2 linked regions of the Cellulophaga sp. L1A9 genome follow. The protein of the gene in region 1 interacts with the protein of each later gene in a pairwise test. Links are inferred from orthologs where the notes say so. Each region holds a gene or a part of one and is shown in the gene's direction. Other genes may lie near its edges.

Evidence for each region.
Region 2: the proteins of GQR94_RS13285 (region 1) and ileS interact in binary tests that used the Escherichia coli proteins (3 or more experiments, as listed by UniProt). The link is inferred for Cellulophaga sp. L1A9 from one-to-one orthologs.

What each region holds. Positions count from the first base shown.
Region 1 is NZ_CP047027.1:3,045,240-3,052,192, forward strand. Bases 535-3,305 are described here. They hold GQR94_RS13285 (substrate-binding domain-containing protein), read left to right. Parts: upstream 535-1,274; coding sequence 1,275-2,336; downstream 2,337-3,305. Other genes in these bases: GQR94_RS13280 (hypothetical protein), read left to right, coding at 535-1,242; GQR94_RS13290 (sugar ABC transporter ATP-binding protein), read left to right, coding at 2,351-3,305. Also shown: more of GQR94_RS13280, read left to right, coding at 355-534; more of GQR94_RS13290, read left to right, coding at 3,306-3,865; GQR94_RS13295 (ABC transporter permease), read left to right, coding at 3,889-4,857; GQR94_RS13300 (mannitol dehydrogenase family protein), read left to right, coding at 4,868-6,364; GQR94_RS13305 (carbohydrate kinase), read left to right, coding at 6,364-6,953. UniProt on the Escherichia coli protein: Part of the ABC transporter complex RbsABC involved in ribose import. Binds ribose. Also serves as the primary chemoreceptor for chemotaxis.
Region 2 is NZ_CP047027.1:1,548,464-1,556,631, reverse strand. Bases 1,735-5,720 are described here. They hold ileS (isoleucine--tRNA ligase), read left to right. Parts: upstream 1,735-2,118; coding sequence 2,119-5,520; downstream 5,521-5,720. Other genes in these bases: GQR94_RS06580 (TraR/DksA C4-type zinc finger protein), read left to right, coding at 5,526-5,720; GQR94_RS06590 (hypothetical protein), read right to left, coding at 1,735-1,924. Outside these bases: GQR94_RS06595 (TonB-dependent receptor), read left to right, coding at 1-1,424; more of GQR94_RS06590, read right to left, coding at 1,484-1,734; more of GQR94_RS06580, read left to right, coding at 5,721-5,906; GQR94_RS06575 (hypothetical protein), read left to right, coding at 5,995-6,615; GQR94_RS06570 (lipoprotein signal peptidase), read left to right, coding at 6,651-7,322; GQR94_RS06565 (5-formyltetrahydrofolate cyclo-ligase), read right to left, coding at 7,319-7,879. UniProt on the Escherichia coli protein: Catalyzes the attachment of isoleucine to tRNA(Ile). As IleRS can inadvertently accommodate and process structurally similar amino acids such as valine, to avoid such errors it has two additional distinct tRNA(Ile)-dependent editing activities.

The sequences.
Region 1 (6,953 bases):
TTCAATAATATTTTAGATACTTTTTTATAAAGCTAATTCTAAATAATGTGATTGTTCTGATAATTAAATATAATAGTTGCCGGTTTTTGGGGTAAGGGGTGGGTGTAATTAGAAATAGGACTAGCTGTCCAATGGAGTTTATCTGTTACTTTTTTTTCAAGCGTTTATATTACGCTTTGATATATATTATATTTTTTTCAAATTAATGATTATTGATAAAAAAAGACCTTATAAATTGGTATATAGTGATTTAAATATGTTAAAATTTATTGTTATGTCAATTTTTATTTTACTTTTGAAAAAACGTTATAAGTACGTTTAATAAGTATTTTGATCTATGTAATGCCCTGAATTATGAAAAACATAAGAAAAACACTAGTACATGAGACATTGACCTCGGCTCATTCTTTAGTAAAAGTTAACCGCTTGAAAACGTTGCCTATAGCTTTATTTAGTATTTTACTAACCATGGGAGTAAATATTTCTTCCGCTCAAGAGGGTGAAATGGAAAAGGACACTTATAAAGCTTTTAATGCAAGTGGACATATAAAAAACATGCATACATGGCATGGTTTTGTTGTTCATCCTGGTGCCGTCTTTGCAACAAGTTTAGAATATAAAACTAGAGATCAGAAGTTTACTTTTGGTGTTTGGGGTGGAGCCAGTTTAACAAGTGTAGATGTTGTTAATAAAGAGACCGGAGATTATGTAGGTGCTAATTACCAAGAATTTTCAATCTATACCTTATATCGTTTTTCGGATAAATTCTTTATAGAGGCGGTTTCTCATAATAATTATACGGGTGTAGAAGAAAGAGGGGATAAGTTGGAGTATTGGAGTTATGATAAAACACAAGGATATAATTTTGTAGATTTAAACTTCGGATATACTATTTCTGACAATACCTTATTATACTTCGCTACAATATTAGGTGGTGGGTCTGGCGATTATGAAGTGCAGGACGATGCTTCATTGAAAAATTCTTGGACGCATTATTTTGAAGTAAAGACTAAAGTATGGCAAAAAGATGATTACAGTTTGTCTCTTTTCGCAGGTGGTGCTTGGTCATTTTTTACAGATAAAACATTTTATACAGAAGGTTCTAGTAATATTATTAATGTAGGTGCGACTTTAGGTAAGGACATTAATTTCGGAAACTATAAAATGCCAGTAGAAGTTACTGCTATGTGGAACCCTGAAAAGGAAAAAACAGTACTTCAATTAGATATTACTTTATTTTAAAAAAAATTAAATCTCAACAAAAACAAAAACAAATGAAACTAAAAATTAATCAAACTACCGAGTACTTGCTTAGGTCTTTTGTAATGTGTATGATCTTATTTAGTGTTATTGGATGTGCAGAGCCTATCCAAGACTCAAAAGGGAAAAGAGAAAGCGGGACAAACGGAGATGAGCTTATAGAAAGTTCAATTGATCTTTCAGGGAAAACTATTGGTTACTGTACCCCAACATTAAATGGTCCTTATTATCAGGCATTATTACAGAGTATTAAAGAAACAACCGAAAAAAATGGAATGATTTTTTTATCAGCGGATGGTCAAGATGATATAAATAAACAGGTTGCTGCTGTTGAAGATTTGATTACTAAAGGAGTAGATGTGTTATTATTGAATCCTAAAGATCCTGATGCATTGGTTGGGGTAACTAAATTAGCAAAGGCTGCAGGTATTCCTGTGTTTATTATTGATAGTTCTATAGATCCTTCTGCAGAGTATGTAACTACAATTCAATCAAACAACTTAGCAAATGGGGAATTAGCAGGAGAATGGTTGGCTAAAGAGTTTGGTAAGAAAAAAATGAACATAGCTTTGTTAAGTGGTAATGCGGGGAATCCTGTAGGTAGAACACGTAAACAAGGTTTGTTGCAAGGGATTACGGAAGAACAGTTAAGGACTTTAGGGTATATAGATTTAGATATTAAAACTCAAATGTATACAGAGTGGTCCTATGCAGGAGGTTTAAAAGCTATGGAGGATATTTTAGTTGCGCACCCTGATGTTAATGTTGTGATTACAGAATCTGATGTATGTGTATTGGGGGCAATTAAGGCTATTGCGCAAGCGGGGAAAACAGATGATATATTAATTGTAGCGGGTGCTGATGGCCAAAAAGAAGCAATAAAATATATTATGGATACTGATTTTTACGGCTGTACGGCTATGAATAGTCCAGTACAAATTGGTAAAAATGCTGTTAAATATGCTATTCAACATATGAATGGTAAAAAAGATTTTCCTAAAACATCTTTTACGGCACCATTACTTATAACGAAAGAAAATGCTGCTCAATATTATAATCCTAATGCATTATTTTAAAATTGGCGATGGATATGGAAAATAATAAAAGTGAATATAGACTTGAAATGTCTGGAATATCTAAAAGTTTCGGAATTGTTTCGGTTTTGGGAAATGTAAATCTAAAAGTAAAACATGGAGAAATTCATGCGTTACTTGGGGAGAATGGAGCGGGAAAATCTACTTTAATGAAAATTTTAAGTGGAGTACATCAAAAAGATACAGGAAAAGTTCTTTTGAACGGTGAAGAAATAAATCCTAGAAATACACATGACGGTCAAGTTTTGGGTATTAATGTGGTATATCAGGAGTTGTCATTAGTAAATGATTTATCTGTAGCTGAAAATATTTATTTGCACAAGTTAGGTTCAAATAAATTTTGGATGAATTGGAAAGAAATCACTAAAGATGCTCAGGAGTTAATAGATTCTTTAGGGTTTGATATTGATGCTTCAGCTACTGTAAGAGATTTGAGTATTGTTCAAAAACAAGTAGTGGAAATTGCAAAAGCTATTTCTGAAGACACAAAAATTTTGGTTTTAGATGAGCCTACGACAGTCTTTGATCCTACAGATACTCAAAAATTATTTGATAACTTATTTAAGTTAAAAGAAAAGGGAATTTCAATCATTTACATATCTCATCATTTAGAGGAGGTATTCAAAATAGCAGATACGGTAACTGTTCTTAAAGATGGTGTAGATACGGGTAGTATGCCAGTTTCTGAAATAGATACGGATGGTATTATACGTTTAATGATTGGTAGAGAATTAAAGGATTTGTATCCACTGAGAGATGTGGTTGTAGGTAAAGATCCAATTTTTGAAGTAAAAAATTTAACGGCAAAAGATACTTTGGTTCATGATGTTTCATTTTCGGTTAAACCAGGAGAGGTTCTTGGTATTGCTGGTTTAGGTGGTAGTGGAAGAACGGAGACTGCAAAATTAATTTTCGGAGCACATAAAAAGAAGTCTGGAAGTATTTTTTTAAATGGAGAAGAGATAAAAACAAAATCGCCAGTTGAAGCTGTTGGTCATCAGATAGGTCTAGTGTCTGAAAATAGAAAAGAAGAAGGTGTCTTTTTGCCACTATCTATCCGAAAAAATATAAGTGTAACAGATTTTAAATCAATTTCAAGTAAGCTAGGTTTTATTAAAACGGATAAGGAGTTTGACGGTGTTAATGCTTTAATGAAAAAATTGAGTATTAAAGCACCAGGATCTGAAGTTGAGGTTAAAAACTTAAGTGGAGGTAACCAGCAAAAAGTTGCTTTAGCTAAATGGTTGAGTATAGATAGTAAAGTCATAATAATAGATGAGCCCACACGTGGTGTAGATGTTGGGGCAAAAGTTGAAATCTACAGTCTTATTAATGAGGTGGCTAAAAAAGGGGTTGGAGTAATTGTTATTTCATCTGATATGCCAGAAATAATGGGAATTGCAGATAGAATATTAGTGATGCATGGAGGAACTATGTATGGGGAATTACCAAAAGAAAAGTTCTCAGAAGAAAACATACTTCGCTACGCTATAGGAAAACCTTTAAAATAATTTAATAACAAAAAATCAAACAAATGGCTTTAACTCTAAAACAGCAACTTAGTAGCCCAGGAGGGATATTAAAGTTTTTAATAAAGTACAATACAATATTCATTTTTTTAGTGCTGGTACTATTTTCAGCATTTATTTCAGATGTATTTTTCACATCCGTAAATCTTAGTAACCTTTTAAAGCAAGTATCGGGTATTGGGATTATTAGTATAGGTATGCTTATCGTTATTCTAACAGGTGGAATAGATTTATCCGTAGGTTCAATGGTGGCATTGTTGGCGGTAACATTTGCGATTTTCGTAAACATTTTTGCATTACCACTTGCAATTCTTTTGACCTTGGTAATTGGTTTTGGTTTAGGTAGTGTGGCGGGTTATTTAGTTGCTTATCAAAAAATGGCGCCATTTATAGCAACCCTTGCATTAATGACCGTTGCAAGAGGCGCAGGATTTATGTTGTCAAAAGGTTCTCCTGTGACATTTGAAACTTATGGAGGGCTGTTTATGTCAAATTTTGCTAATAATTCAATTATAGGCATTCCTAATATAGCAATTGTGTTTTTTGTTATTGTAGCCGCGGCTTTTATAATGTTGCGTTATAATGTTTTTGGTAGATTAATCATAGCAATTGGTAGTAATGAGGAGGCTTCTCGTTTATCAGGTATTAAAGTAAGTAAATATAAATTTTTAGTGTATGCTATTTCTGGAACACTAGCGGCAATAGCGGCAATCATTGTAGCTTCAAGAACAAACTTAGGTTCTCCGAATATGGGGATATCTTGGGAGCTTGATGCTATTGCGGCAGTCGTAATTGGTGGTGCTAGTTTAAATGGGGGTAGAGGTTCTGCAATTAACACTTTAATGGGGGTGTTAATTTTAGGGTTGATTAGTAATATTCTTAATCTTTTAAATGTGCCGTCTTATCCACAACAAATAGTAAAAGGTGGTATTATCATATTTGCAGTATTGCTGCAACGTTTCGAAAATAAATAATAAAAAATTTATGGAAAGTATAAAATTGAACGCTCAGAATTTGAGCAAGTTTGAAGCTAAAGTTGCTATTCCTACATATGATAGGTCTTTAGTAAAGGCAGGAATTGTTCATGTAGGAATAGGTGGGTTTCATAGAGCCCATGAGGCTTTATATACCGATCAATTATTGCATAAAAGTGGCAATGAAAATTGGGGTATTTGTGGGGTAGCACTTTTAGAATTTGATCAGAAAATATACAATACACTTAAAGATCAAGACGGACTTTATACGCTTATTGTAAAAGAATTGGACGGTTCGTTAACGAAAAGAGTCATTGGTTCTATCGTAGAGTATTTATTTGCACCAGAAAACCCTAGTGCTGTAATTGAGAAGATGGCAAGCTTAAACACTAAGATTATAACACTTACAATAACAGAAGGGGGTTATAATTATAATGAAGCTACGAAGCAGTTTGATTTTTCAAATCCATTAGTGCAGCAAGATTTGGAGCATCCCACAAAACCAAAAACAATATTTGGGTATCTTACACAGGCTCTAAAGCTTCGAAAAGAAAGAGGGCAGAAGGGAGTAGCATTACAATCTTGTGATAATGTTCAAGGAAACGGCCATATGTTGCAAAATATGCTGTTAAGCTTTGTAAAAAAAGCTGAGCCTAGTTTGTTGGAGTGGATTCAGAAAGAAGTTTCTTTTCCTAATAGTATGGTAGATAGGATCACACCAGCAACAAGTCCGGCAGATATTCTTAATTTAAAGAAGGAATCAGGTATTGATGATGCGTGGCCAGTAGTTTGTGAGCCTTTCAAACAGTGGGTTATTGAAGATCATTTTGCAAATGGAAGACCAGCTTGGGAAGAAGTTGGTGCTCAATTTACAGAAGATGTAGTTCCATATGAAAAAATGAAATTGAGTTTACTTAATGCAGGACACTCTGTTTTAGGAATTTTAGGGGCTTTAAGAGGTTATGCTACTATAGATGAAGCAGCGTCAGATTCCAATATAGCTGATTTTCTGAAATTATATATGGATAAAGAAGTGACACCTACTTTGGGGGACCTGGAAGGAGTAGACTTAGAAAGTTATAAAAAGTCTTTACTTGAGCGTTTCGGTAATGTGTATATTAAAGATCAAATTGATAGAATTTGCTCAGAAACTTCTGCGAAGCTTCCTATTTTTATATTGCCTACAATTAATGCGCAATTAAAAGGAAATGGGAAGATTAAATTTGCCGCATTTGTCATAGCGGCTTGGGCTATTTATTCCCTAGGATTAGATGAGAATGGTAATCCATTAGTAATCAAAGATGCATTAGCAGATGTGTTGCATCAGAAAGCTATAGCAGCTAAAAAAGAACCAAAAGAATTTTTATCAATAGAATCTGTTTTTGGGGATTTAAAAAAATCTGAGGTTTTTGTTGATGCATACCGTAAATCATATCATGATATCTTGAAAAATGGTGTTGAGAGATGTGTTTTAGATTTAAATAATGAGATCTTAAATAAAATATAATGAGTGATATAACTTGTTTTGGTGAAGTGCTATGGGATGAATTTCCCGAGCATAAAAAAATTGGAGGAGCGCCATTAAATGTTGGGATTCGTTTAAATTCTTTAGGAAACAATGTGTCTGTGATTAGTAGAATTGGTGCAGATGCTAATGGAAGAGGAATTTATGAGTATATCAAAGAAAACGGAATTAATGGAAATGGCCTGCAGGTAGATGATACCTTAAAAACAGGAACCGTTAAGGTGGTGTTGAATTCAAAAGGGTCTGCGTCTTATGACATCATGTTTCCTAGGGCTTGGGATAATATAGAATTGTCTTCTACTGCAATAAAAACGGTTAAATCCTCAGAGGCTTTTATATATGGTAGTTTAATAGCAAGAAATGAAAAGTCAAAAGAAACACTTCATGAGTTGCTTAAGATTGCTGCTTATAAAATTTTTGATGTTAATTTAAGAGAACCGTATTACACAAAAGAAGTTCTTGAGTATTTAATGCTTCAAGCAGATTTCGTGAAATTCAATGATGATGAAATTTATGAAATCAGTGAAATGTTAGGTTCAAAGTCTATTAGTTTGGAGCATACCATTCAATT
Region 2 (8,168 bases), 1.5 Mb from region 1 along the record:
AGCCAAATACAAATTGGGATATAAATTGGAGCAATTATTACTCAGAAACTTCAGATTATTCTCGGTATGATCGTTTGATTAGGCCAAATAGTGCGGGAGATGGTTTGCGTTCTGCAGAATGGTATTATGGGCCTCAAAAATGGTTGATGAGTAATTTGCAGTTTAATAAAAATGGAAAAGGTAAGTTTTATGATGGTTTAAAGGTTACTACTGCTTATCAGCATTTTGAAGAAAGCAGACACGATAGAGGTTTTCAAGATGAAATACGCTATAGCACGGAAGAAAAAGTAGATGCGTTATCCACAAATATAGATTTTGAAAATAAACGTATTGGAGATTTGCGTTTGTATTACGGTGGGGAATATATTTTTAACAAAGTGCATTCTTCTGGCAGTCAGGTAAACATTAATACTAATGAAACGGCAGAAACTGCGAGTCGGTATCCTGACGGTGCTACTTGGCAAACGCTGGCAGGCTATCTAAGTGCAGAATATAAAGCAAAACCTAATCTTTCCTTGCTTTCAGGAATACGCTATAGTCATGTGTGGGTAAATGCAGAATTTGAAGACACTTACTATAGTTTTCCATTTGATAATGCAGATTTGAGCACAGGTGCACTTACGGGTAGTTTGGGTTTAAGTTGGTTTCCTAAAGCAGATTTGCAAATAACAGCAAATGCCTCTACCGGTTTCAGAGCACCTAATATTGATGATGTGGGTAAGATATTTGATTCCGAACCAGGGTCTGTTGTAGTTCCTAATCCTGATTTAGAACCGGAATATGCCTATAATATGGAGTTGGGTATTCAGAAAAATATAAACGATAAAGTAATGTTGAAAGGAGCTACTTTCTATACGTATATGGTAGATGCTTTGGTGCGTAGAGATTTTGAGTTTAATGGCATGACTGAAATTGAATATAATGGCGAATTAAGCAATGTGCAGGCAATTCAGAATGCAGCTAAGGCGTATGTGTATGGTTTTGAGTTTGGTGTAGATGTAACGTTCTCTGAGCAGATGTCTTTGGTTTCTAACCTTACGATCACTAAAGGAATAGAGGAAGAAGATGATGGTACTGATTCTCCGGGAAGGCATGTGGCACCAACATTTGGAGATATTCATTACATCTGGAAAAATCAGAAATTTAAAACCGATGTATTTTTAAACTTTAATGGCGAAGTAGCTTTTGATGATCTAGCAGTTTCAGAACGAAGTAAAGAATATATCTACGCGACAGATGCTAATGGTGATCCTTTTTCACCGTCATGGTATACTTTAAATTTTAGATCTCAGTATTCGCTTTCTAATGCCTTGAAAACAACAATTAACTTAGAGAATATTACAAATCAAAGATATCGTAGTTATTCATCCGGAATCGTTGCGCCAGGAATAAATCTTATTTTGGCCCTAGAATATACTTTTTAAACGAAAAAATCCCTAACAAATAGTTTGCTAGGGATTTTCTAATGTATTGTAACTTATGCTTATTGCTTAATTTTAGCAGCAGCTTCTTCTGCACTTGTCTTAATTTCAGTACCTGCAGCTTTTGCGCCATCAACCGCCTTAGTACCTAATTCCTTAGCACCATCAACAGTTTTTGTTCCTAATTCTTTAGCTCCGTCTACTGCTTTTGTTCCAGCTTCTTTAACTTCCGTACCCGCCTCTTTAACTTTGTTTGCAGCGTCTTCGCCCATTTCTTTAGTACCTTCGATAGCTTTATCTCCAGCATCTTTCATATCTGTACCTATTTCGTCTGCTTTGTTAGCAGCATCTTCACCCATTTCCTTTAATTCGTCGCCAGTGTTTTCCATAGCATCTTCTGTAGCTTCTGTAGCCTCTTTTGCTTTGTCTGCAGCATCTCTACAAGAAACAAAACTTGTACTCAATGCAACCATCATTACGGCACTTAAAATAACTTTTTTCATGATTTAAATTTTTGTATTTATAATAGTTAATGGCTTGCAAGTTAACCATAATAATTAAGCTTTACTTTTTGCTGCTGGTTACCAAAATGTTGTCTTTTAAATTATTCGTGCATATCATTTGAAAGGAACACCTATTTATTCAATCTAAATTTATAATTTTGCAGGCTTAAAATGTAGTACCAGAAGTAGTTATTATGAAGTTTGCGGAATACAAAGGATTAGATTTACCAGTAGTTGCAGAAGAGATTTTAAAATACTGGAAAGAGAACGATATTTTTGAAAAAAGTATTGCTACTCGTGAGGGGAAAGAAAGCTATGTGTTTTTTGAAGGGCCACCTTCTGCAAACGGTATGCCTGGTATTCACCATGTAATGGCAAGAACGATAAAAGATATTTTTCCGCGTTACAAAACGATGAAGGGTTTTCAAGTAAAGCGTAAAGCCGGTTGGGATACTCATGGTTTGCCTATAGAACTTGGTGTTGAAAAAGAACTTGGGATTACTAAAGAAGATATTGGCACCAAAATATCAGTAGAAGATTACAATGCCGCTTGTAAAAAAGCAGTAATGCGATATACTGATGTTTGGAATAAAATGACTGAACAAGTTGGGTATTGGGTAGATATGGAAGATCCATATATTACGTATAAGTCCAAATACATGGAAACTGTTTGGTGGTTGCTAAAAGAAATTTACAATAAAGGCCTTATTTATAAGGGATATACTATACAACCGTATTCTCCAAAAGCAGGTACGGGATTAAGTTCTCATGAGCTTAACCAACCAGGTACTTATCAAGATGTTACAGATACTACGGTTACAGCGCAATTTAAAGCGGTAAAAGAAACATTACCCTCATTTTTTGATGAGATTGAAGGCGATATTTACTTTATTGCTTGGACGACTACGCCTTGGACCTTACCGTCAAATACGGCGTTAACTGTTGGGCCAAAGATTGAATATGTGCTTGTAAAAACATATAATCAATATACTTTTGATCCCATAAACGTGGTTTTAGCGAAGCCTTTAGTTGGAAAGCAATTTGCTGGTAAATTTAAAGCTGTAGAAACTGAAGCAGAATTAGTTAGCTATAAGGAAGGCGATAAAAAAATACCATATCTAGTTTTAGATACTATTGTAGGTAAGGATTTAGTAGGTGTAAAATATGAGCAGCTATTAGATTATGTATTGCCATATCAAAATCCAGAAAATGCATTTAGAATTATTGCAGGCGATTTTGTAACTACAGAAGATGGTACTGGTATTGTTCATACCGCACCTACTTTTGGTGCAGATGATGCTTTGGTAGCCAAACAGGCCGTACCAGAAATTCCACCAATGTTGGTGTTAGATGAAAATAATAATCCTGTGCCTTTAGTAGATTTGCAAGGTAAGTTTCGTCCAGAATTAAAAGAATTTGGTGGTAAGTATGTAAAGAATGAATATTATGATGATGGTGAAGCGCCGGAACGTTCTATAGATGTTGAGCTTGCTATTAAATTAAAAGAGGAGAATAAAGCTTTTAAAGTAGAAAAGTATGTGCACAGTTATCCTAACTGCTGGCGTACCGATAAGCCTATTTTATATTACCCATTAGACTCTTGGTTTATAAAGGTTACGGAAGTTAAAGACAGAATGTTTGAACTAAATAAAACCATTAACTGGAAGCCTAAGGCTACAGGTGAGGGTAGATTTGGTAACTGGCTAGCCAATGCAAACGACTGGAATTTATCGCGTTCTCGTTATTGGGGCATTCCTTTACCTATCTGGAGAACAGAAGATGGTAAAGAAGAAATTATGATTGGTTCTGTTGCAGAATTGAAAGGAGAAATGCAAAAAGCATTAGCAGCAGGAGTTCTTGAAAAAGATATTTTTGATGGTTTTGAGGTCGGTAATATGACTGATGAAAATTATGATAAAATAGATCTGCATAAGAATATCGTAGATCAGATTACGTTAGTTTCCGCTTCAGGAAAACCAATGAAACGCGAAAGCGATTTGATAGATGTATGGTTTGATTCTGGATCTATGCCGTATGCTCAATGGCATTATCCTTTTGAAAATAAAGAACTGATCGATGAGAATAAAACCTTTCCAGCAGATTTTATTGCAGAGGGTGTAGATCAAACGCGTGGATGGTTTTATACCTTACATGCGATAGCTACGATGGTTTTTGACTCCGTAGCTTACAAGAATGTGGTATCAAACGGATTGGTGTTAGATAAAGAAGGGAAAAAAATGTCTAAGCGTTTAGGAAATGCTGCAGACCCTTTTGACACGATGGATAAACACGGTGCAGATGCTACACGTTGGTACATGATATCCAATGCAAACCCTTGGGATAATTTAAAGTTTGATGTAGAAGGTATTGCTGAGGTGAAGCGTAAATTTTTCGGAACGCTTTATAATACTTATTCCTTCTTTGCACTATATACCAATATTGATAATTTCCAATATAAAGAGGAAGATATTCCTTTAAAAGATAGACCGGAAATAGATCAGTGGGTGCTCTCTGAGTTGCACACCTTAATTAAAACGGTAGATGAAGCTTATGCGGATTATGAGCCAACACGTGCCACACGTGCCATATCTGAATATGTACAAGAGAATTTAAGTAATTGGTACGTGCGTTTGTGTAGAAGACGTTTCTGGAAAGGCGATTACCAACAAGATAAAATTTCGGCATACCAAACATTATATACTTGTTTGTTAACGGTGGCGAAATTATCGGCTCCAGTAGCTCCATTTTTTATGGATAGACTTTACAAGGACTTAACCAATACAACACATACAGAAAACTTTGATAGTGTACATTTGGCCGACTTCCCAGTTTACGATGAAAACATTGTAAACAAAGAGTTAGAGAGCAAAATGGCAAAAGCACAAACAATTTCATCCTTAGTACTTTCTATTCGTCAGAAAGAAAAGATTAAAGTGCGTCAGCCTTTACAGAAAATTATGATTCCTGTTTTAGATGAAAAACAGAAGAATGAGATTTTAGCGGTATCAGATTTAATTAAGTCAGAAGTGAATGTAAAAGAAATTGAGCTTTTAGATGATGCTTCTGGGATATTAGTGAAACAAATAAAGCCAAATTTTAAAGTTTTAGGACCAAAATTTGGTAAAGATATGAAGCTGGTTGCCAGTGAAGTAGCTAAATTTACACAGGAGGATATCCAAAAAATTGAGCAACAAGGCGAAATTTCAATAGAAATTAATAATAAAAGTAGTATTTTACAGCTGCAAGACGTAGAGATTTCTTCTCAAGATATAGAAGGTTGGCTAGTGGCTACTTCTGGTCCGTTAACTGTTGCATTAGATGTGACAATTAATGAGGATTTAAGAAAAGAAGGAATTGCGAGAGAGCTGGTGAATAGAATTCAGAATTTAAGAAAAGACTCTGGTTTTGAAGTAACTGATAGAATTAATATTAAGATTTTGAAAGGTAGTTTGGTCGAGGATGCTGTTGCGAGTAATCTTGATTATATAAAAACAGAAACATTAACTGCTGAGCTAACTTTTGAAGAAAAATTAGAAAATGGTACGGAAATTGCCTTTGATGAGGTAAACACCAAATTGTTTATCCAAAAACACTAAAAACTATGGTTGAAGATTTAAAAGTTAGATACTCTGATAAAGACTTAGCAGAATTTAAGGTCCTTATTTCAGACAAAATTGAAAAAGCTAAAAGTCATTTAGATCTTTTGAAAAGTTCATATATGAATGATAGTGATAATGGTACTGATGATACCTCTCCTACATTTAAAGCTTTTGAAGAAGGTTCTGCGACAATGAGTAAAGAAGCAAATACGCAATTAGCTATTCGTCAAGAAAAATTTATTCGCGATTTAAAAAATGCAATGCTACGTATTGAGAATAAGACATACGGGATTTGTAGAGTAACTGGGAAATTGATTAATAAAGAACGTTTAAAATTAGTGCCGCATGCTACGTTGAGCATCGAAGCTAAGAATATGCAATAATTTTTTCTTCAATAAAAATATAAAACCTGTGTAATGTTACTTTAAGAGTGCATTGACATGGGTTTTTTTGTTTATATGAAAACTTAAAATGAGAGTTCTATTTGTTCTTTTTTTATTGGCATCAATGCAGCTATTACATGCCCAAAAAATAGTTCAGAAAACTATTTTTAATACTGAGGATACGGCAATTGAAATAGATGCTAGTAATTGCTATGCCATATTTGTTGAAACTACAAAAACCAATAAGGTGGTGGTTGAAGCAAAAATGGCGGGAGAATACAGTGATAATCTGGGGCTAAACATACATGAGGAAGGTAGTACGTTATTAATTGATACTAGTTTTAATTTAACTTTTGAAGCTCCTAATGATAAATTAAGTGCGCATAAGGTGGTATCAATTTCATTGCATATTAGTGTACCAGAGCATTTAAAAGTAAGAATTTTTGGCACCTATAGTAATGCAGATGTTTCAGGGTTGTATAGCAATTTAGAGATTTCGTTAAACGATGGTAATTGTGTGCTGAGGGATACAAGTTTAGAGACCAGTGTTCAAACGCAAAGTGGAGCAATAACAGTATTTGCTACATCAGGAAAATTTAGTGCCATTAGTAAATACGGAACATTGGATGCTGATGATATTAAGCTCGGAGAGGCTGTTTATAATCTGAAATCTGTTACAGGAAATATACATCTTAAGAAAATCAATTAATATAACTATTTTTGCACCACGTTTATAAAATAAGCATGAGTTTAAAAAAATCAATTCTACTAGTTCTAATAATTCTAGTTGTAGATCAAATAAGTAAAATATATGTGAAAACACATTTCACCTATAATGAAACCCTTGAAGTTTTTAGTTGGTTTAAACTCGTGTTTATAGAAAACTCAGGAGCTGCATGGGGCACTAAGCTTAGTGACTTTTTACCTATTTCGGAAGAAACAGGTAAACTTATCTTAACTGTTTTTAGATTATTTGCAGTAGTAGGTATTGGATATTGGTTGTATGATACGGTAAAGAAAAATTTATCAAATACCCTAGCAATAGCGGTTTCTCTAATATTTGCAGGGGCTCTGGGGAATATTCTAGATTCTGTTTTTTATGGTATGATTTTTAGTGAAAGCGTTTATGGTGGTGACCTAGCTACAGCTTTTTCTGGAGAACCTTATGGTAGTATTTTTCATGGTAAAGTAGTAGATATGCTTCATTTTCCATTTATAGAAAATGCTATTTGGCCAGAATGGGTTCCTTATTTTGGGGGTAATACTTTTAGTTTCTTTGAGCCTGTATTTAACATTGCAGATATGGCGATTAGTACTGGTGTAGGTATATTGCTTGTTTTTAATAAAAAAGCATTTTCTAAAACAGACGAAGAAGAAGCTATTGAGGCATCACAATCTCAAGAGGAGACTGTTTAAAACGTATACGTCTTATTTGGAGTAACACAATAGTCTAGCTTAATATCTGTAGGTAGCATGTCTGTGATTGTTTCTGTAGCTTCAAAAAAAGAAAGACCAATCTTTATGCAATTTTCTTTACAATCTGCCAGAAATTTATCGTAATACCCTTTACCGTAGCCTACTCTATTACCAAAAGCATCAAAAGCTAATAAAGGAATAAAAACAATATTTATAGTTGATGCAGGTATTTCTATCCCGTCTACAGGTTCAGGTACATTCCATTTATTTTTTTTGATTAAGGTATTGTCTGTAAGTAAAAAATGTTGGAGCGAATTTGTAGCTATCATTTTTGATAAAATGACGTTTTTATCTTTTCCTTGTAAAATAGAAAGTATAAAACTAGTGTCTATCTCTTTTTTCTCTGAGATAGAGAGGTATAAATGAAAATTAGTATTAGACCAAATGGGTAATTGAAGTAGATTATTCGCAATGGAAATGCTGTAATCTGTAATTTCTTCAGGGGAAAGTTTTTCGCGCTTAGCAGTGTGTATTAACCGAAGATCATTTTTATTCATGTGAAATCTTGATTAGTACGCAGTAATTAGGTTTAATTCAATGACTATTCTTTAGCTGAAACAGCTACATAAATTTTAAAGAAAAGCATCAATATTAAATAAGTTCCTAGAGTTATAATGTAATTATCCATAGCAGTATTAATTTTCTATGTCCTAAATGTAAAGAAAAAAACAACATGACTCTGCGAAGTGCAATGATAAATCGATGAAATGCACTCTTTTAATAAAAATTTATGATTTTGTAGGAAGTGTAGGAAGTTTTTCTCATTTAAAAATAGTGTTTAAAATA